DNA from 2 places in the Clostridium sp. CTA-7 genome. Region 2 is predicted to be linked to the other one. Evidence: a T-box and tRNA genes for the amino acid it is inferred to sense, from the RefSeq annotation. Region 2 holds a T-box; the other holds one or more tRNA genes.
The links. The T-box of region 2 lies ahead of trpS (tryptophan--tRNA ligase). A T-box ahead of a tRNA ligase gene usually reads a tRNA of that ligase, here a tRNA-Trp.
Positions count from the first base shown of each region.

Region 1: it has a tRNA-Trp gene. The T-box ahead of trpS (tryptophan--tRNA ligase) is inferred to sense a tRNA for this amino acid. The anticodon was not compared.

Region 1 is NZ_BAAAAV010000002.1:52,272-55,489, forward strand. It holds gene tsaB (tRNA (adenosine(37)-N6)-threonylcarbamoyltransferase complex dimerization subunit type 1 TsaB) at 1-384, opposite strand, end outside; gene tsaE (tRNA (adenosine(37)-N6)-threonylcarbamoyltransferase complex ATPase subunit type 1 TsaE) at 381-842, opposite strand; gene ACYUEX_RS03265 (metal ABC transporter substrate-binding protein) at 1,057-1,950, shown strand; tRNA gene ACYUEX_RS03270 (tRNA-Trp) at 1,990-2,065, shown strand; tRNA gene ACYUEX_RS03275 (tRNA-Trp) at 2,224-2,299, shown strand; gene ACYUEX_RS03280 (two-component regulator propeller domain-containing protein) at 2,441-3,218, shown strand, end outside.
Region 2 is NZ_BAAAAV010000005.1:125,865-129,082, forward strand. It holds partial or broken gene trpS (tryptophan--tRNA ligase) at 365-1,381, opposite strand; T-box leader at 1,429-1,675, opposite strand; gene ACYUEX_RS11705 (hypothetical protein) at 2,757-3,053, opposite strand; gene ACYUEX_RS11710 (nucleoside phosphorylase) at 3,163-3,218, shown strand, end outside.

The DNA.
Region 1 (3,218 bases), on a different contig from region 2:
GTTTCTGTATAGACAGGTATATACACTATCTCTTAAAGCATCCATTATAGGGCATATTATTCCATCAAAGCTTATAAGAGAATATGCAAGAGCATCTAAACTTGATACACTAATATAAGGTTTATTTGACCCAAAACTTAAGCCTTTTATTGTAGCCATGCCAATTCTTAAACCTGTAAATGAACCTGGACCTTTTGAAACAACAAATCCATCTACATCATCAATCGATAGATTTGAATCTTTTAATAATTTATCTATAATATCCATTATCAAAGTTGAATGTTCCATTTTATTATTTAATGTATATTCAGCTATTAAAGCATTTTCACTTAAAAGTGCAGCGGTTGCTACTTTAGAAGCTGAATCAATACTTAAAACTATCATAAATTTAACTCCTTTATATAATTATATCGGTCTCCATATGGAGTAATTGAAATTTTTCTGAAATTTTCGCCTTTTGATAAGTCCTTCTCTATTAAAATATGTAAATATTCCTTAGGTAAAATTTCTTCTATGTAATTAGCCCATTCAATTATAGAAACACCTTCTGAGAATATATAGTCATCAAATCCAATTGCATAAATTTCATCGGGATCACTAACTCTATAAACATCAAAGTGATATAGTTTAAGCCTACCTGAATCATATTCATTAACAATAGTAAAAGTGGGGCTAGTTATATGTTCATCAATGTGTAATCCTTTAGCAATTCCTTTAGTTATATGAGTTTTACCAGTTCCTAAATCACCAGTTAAACAAATTATATCACCTGGATTTAAAAGTTTACCTATGGAATAACCTATATTAGTAGTTTCTTCCAAATTATTAACGTAAAAATGCATAAATAATCTCCTTTCTAAATATTCTATATTAATATATTCTATCCAAAATAATAAAAAAAGGAAAGTTAAAATAATATACATAATATGGTAAAACGAATTGAATTGTAGTAAAATATAAATAATTTACTGTATAAGTAATTTGTAATTTTTATATATTAATGATAAGATATGATAAAAGTAGAGAGAGATTATATATTCCTTGGAGGAAAATTTTATGAAAAAATTAACATATGCGTTAGTTATTTTTACTTCTATTTTATTTTTAGGACTAACTTTTTCTTATAATCCATTAATGGCTAATCCTACTGATGAGTTAGATGAGCAAAAGGATATTTTTTTAAACATATTAACTGTTAATAAAGAACAATATAAAATGGTTAAATCATTAGTTGGTGATAAACATAGTGTTGAATATCTATTAAATACTGAAAAGGACATTAAAGCTTTTCAGGTTAATGATAATGTTCTAAATAATATCTTGAATATGGATTTATTTATATACAATGGATTGGGATATGAAAAATGGGTAAATGATATAATAGAAAATTCTAAAAACTCAAATTTAGCAATTATAAATATGAGTAGAGGAATAAGGCCAATGGTAACAGAGTTAAAAGCAGTAAATGAAGAAAATCCATATTACCTATTAGGGTTTAGTGAATATAAGATTGCACTATATAATATAAAATCTTCACTACAAGAGAAGGACATTAAAAATAGAAGCTATTATGAAGATAATTATAATAAGGTTGTTAAAGAATTAGATGATTTCTTGACAAAGACAAAAGAAGATTTAAAAAAGTATAAAGATTATATTATAGTTACAGATACAGATAAATTTGACTATTTGTTTAGAGATCTTGGAATACAAGCTAAGAAAATAAAAGATAATAGCATAAAAAATATTATTAATGATAGCGATATAAAGGAATCTAACATTGTATTTGTTCATGATAATGAATTAGGTCATATAGATGATTTAAAAAATAAAATAAAAGTCGATTGTATTTATATAGAGTTAAACACAGAAAGCAATGATGATGTATTAATTGATAATACAAGCAAGTTAATTAATAGCATAAAAACAAAAACTAATATTAATAGTTGATTTTTATGTTTACATAAGATATAATAGTTATTGTTGCAAAGGGGTATAGCTCAATTGGTAGAGTAGCGGTCTCCAAAACCGTTGGTTGTGGGTTCAAGTCCTACTGCCCCTGCCAAGTAAAAGCCAGCGATTCTAAATCGCTGGCTTTTTGTTTTGTTATGTTATATAGTTATAGTTAATAGGTAATATAGTATTAAAATGAGACTTGATTATAAGTAATGAATTATTATCTTGACAAAGATTAAAATATCATGATAGAATAATTTTTGTTGGAGGGGTATAGCTCAATTGGTAGAGTAGCGGTCTCCAAAACCGTTGGTTGTGGGTTCAAGTCCTACTGCCCCTGCCATAAGAGAGTGTAAGATTTTACACTCTCTTATTTTTTCATGTTTTTTATTAGATTAAAGTCAACTGCAATTATTTATATAAAATTTGCCAAAATCTGATATAATTAATAATATATTTTAAAATTTATCTATGAGGGATGAGTATGAGGAAAAAACTATACAAGGTATCGTTTATAATTTTTATAAGTATTACTCTATTAATAAATATAAGTTATGATGCATTAGCATTAACTAATGAAGATAAAAATATTAATTTCAAAAGAATTACAATAGAGGATGGTTTATCTCAAACATCTGTTGAGTATTTATTTCAAGATAGTAAAGGGTACATGTGGATTGGTACAGCTGATGGGTTAAATAAATATAATGGTAATAAATTTGAAGTATTTAGATATGGAAAAGATAAACCCAATAGCATAAGTGGTAATTATATTTCTGCGATTAATGAAGATAAAGAAGGTAATATATGGGTTGGAACTTCTAGGGGATTAAATAAAATAAATATTAATACAAAAGAAATAAAAATTTATTTACCTGGAGTAGACGGATGTGATTTGTCAAACTATAATGTAACAGAAATTTTAGTAGATTCAAAAGGTGAGATATACATAGCTACAGAAGATGGGTTAAATATTTATAATAAAGAAAGTGATAACTTTGAAAGGCTATATAACTCTAGTGAAGAAAAGAGCTCTTTAAGTAGTCAATTTGTTTATTCTATTGTTGAAGATTCTTATGGGGATCTATGGGTAGGAACAGAGGATGGATTAAATAAAATTGTAAATAGTTCAAAAGAAATTATAAAATATTACTCTAATGAATCAGTTAATTCAATTAGTGATAATTTTATTTTTAAATTATATGCAGATAAATCAGATAATTTATGGATTGGTACATATAGTGGAGGGTTAAATAAATTAA
Region 2 (3,218 bases):
CTTAATAATTATTATTATAAAACTCTAAATATCTATTGTCAAATTTTTCTGTAAACAATTCCAGTTTTATGAATAATATTAGTGCCTACTAGATAATATTATTTATATCTAAAACTATATATTCATTTTAATCTTAATAAGAAGAACTTTTTATAATTCACTCATCAGAAAAAGTGTAGCTAATATTATAAAAATAGTTTACTTGAGAGGTACCAAAAGAAAATTTACACACATTTTTGCATAGGCTTTTACAATAATTTTAATAACAAAAAAAGTATGTTATTCATTAAAAACAACATACTTTTTACTGCAGTCGGTACTCATCACTTTTGTATCCTCAAACCAGCACTTTACAAAGTCAACATCACTTAAAATAATTTATTCCAATAGCATCTCTAACCTCATCTAAAGTATTTGAAGCTACTTCTCTTGATATTTTACTCCCTTGAAGTAAAACACTATAAATGTAATCTATATTTTTTTCTAATTCCCTACGTCTAGCCCTAATTGGTTCTAGCTCTGCTTGTAAAACTTCATTTAAGAATTTCTTTACTTTTACATCACCGAGTCCACCTCTACTATAATGCTCCTTCATATTTTTTAAAATTTCTTTATCCTTGCAGAAAGCATTTAAATACGTAAATACAGGATTATCTTCAACTTTACCTGGATTTTCTACTCTTATATGATTTGGATCTGTATACATTGCCATAACCTTCTTAGCTATAATATCTGGTTCATCAGATAAATAGATTGCGTTATTTAGAGATTTACTCATTTTTGAATTTCCATCGACACCTGGCAATCTTCCCATACCATTTATGGGAATTATAGCCTTAGGTTCTACTAATATTTCTTTACCGTAAATACTATTAAAGCTTCTTACTATTTCTCTAGTTTGTTCTATCATAGGTAGTTGGTCTTCTCCTACTGGAACTATAGTAGCCTTAAAGGCTGTTATATCTGCTGCTTGACTTACTGGATATGTTAAGAAACCTGCTGGAATACTCAATTCAAAGTTCTTTTCTTTTATTTCATTTTTCACTGTTGGATTTCTTTCAAGCCTTGAAACTGTAACTAGATTTAGATAATGCATTGTTAATTCGTTTAACTCTGGTATTTATGATTGAACAAATATTGTAGATTTTAAAGGATCTATTCCTACTGCTAAATAATCCAATGCTACCTCTATTAAATTTTTTCTTATTTTCTCTGGATTCCTAGCATTATCAGTTAAAGCTTGTTGATCTGCTATCATTATAAAGCTTGTGTAATCCCCATTATTTTGTAGATCTACTCTCTTTTTTAATGAACCTACATAATGTCCAAGATGCAACTTCCCTGTTGGTCTATCACCTGTTAATATGATTTCTTTACTCATAATATTCACTCCTTAATTCTTTGCAAAATAAAAACTCCGCCCTAAATAAATAGGACGGAGATAAACCGCGTTGCCACCTAAATTGTATAGTAAAATATACTATACCACTCCTTTTCAAGTACTACCATACTCTATCTGCTATAAGATGCAGCCCACCACTTAGATACTCTGATAATCATTTCTCATCGTTCCTCAAAGGTCCATTCACTAAATCTCTTCTTGTTAGGATTCCACCACCCCTAACTCTCTTTATTGAAGCTTAATATAGCTACTACTCCTTATCTTTGGATGTTATTATTTAAATTTATTACATTTTACATCAAATACTCTTAATTTGCAATCTTATAATACTTAAATTTCCTTGACAAATTCCTATTTATCAATCTCCTATTCTCTTCGAAATATATATCATAAGTAAATTATAGAATAAATTCATGGTATTATTTAATTTTCAAAGAACATATTTTATTGTTTAGATTAATAAAATTTCTTATATTTATTAAAAATAAAAAGACCACAATATAATATTCAATTTAGACTGATATACTTCCCGCAGTCTCTTATATAAAGCCTTCTACTAAAATGGTGGGGTACTAATTCTATTTAATTATTATGTTTATGCTTGTTTTAGCATAAAACATCTTTAAAGGCTAGTTATATCAATGATTTAGGTGTAGTTACTACATAAATTTATTAGGTAACTACTATATACCCCATTCTTCTTTTAACTTATTAACTATTTTCATCATCTCCCCATCATCTTTTACTATATTTGGGTGATATGCCTTTCTAAAGTTTCATATAGTTTCTTATATTTACTTTTATATTCTTCATTGTGGTTATTATGTTTATTACTATGATAGTCACCATATGAATTATAATTATTGTAGTTACTTTTAAAGTTTTCATAATAACTACGTTCCTGTTTTTTTAATTCATACTACTTTTTTATATTGTTTAACATTTTTTAGTACTCCAAATATATCATAACAATAATCATATGAATTTTTGCCATACACTTTTTCAAACTTTTCTTTTTCTTACACGTATCTCTTTAATATATCTTCGCTCATTCTTGCTGGATTCCAAAAACTTAATTTCTACCTCTCAATAGAATGTAATCTATACTCATTTGTTATTTAGCTTTGAGAATAAAAAATATCACAAATTCATTTCTGAATGATGCGACATTTTAATCTGATACTTCATATTTATGGAACTTTTCCTCAAAGTGTTTTCGTAATCCTGCAATCTATTTAATCAAACCTTTATAAGCTTTTTGCAATTTGATTTCTTGTAATAGTTTCCCATACTCACTTAAACTTTTACTCAATGATTCCATTCTCTATTCCTCCTAAATGCTATAAATAAATTCCTATTTTCCACAATGTAACGCTACATCCTTAATATAACTATCTCCTGCATAAAACTCAATTATCTCCTGTTTTTCCAAATCATTGAGCCTATTAATATTCGCAATATAATCACCATGGCTCTCGCCATTAATCATATTCTCAACTACCGTGCATTGGCATACAACCTTTTTAGTGGATGCTGAGTTCTTCATTCGTTCTTTTGCTAGTTTATTAAATAATCTCATAATATTCATCTCCCAATTATAAATGACCTGTTTATCATTAATATATATAAATTCAGATTGCTTTTTTAACATTCAACCCCATCCTAAATTGGAATTTAAAGGAGGAAATATTTTAAATATGAGTATTATAAAAAACGAAATTCCAATTTTATAATTTGATACAGAACATAAATCGGTTATTATGCCAAATCACGAAAAACTTGACTTACATCTACCACGAAAGGCTGTTTTTGCATT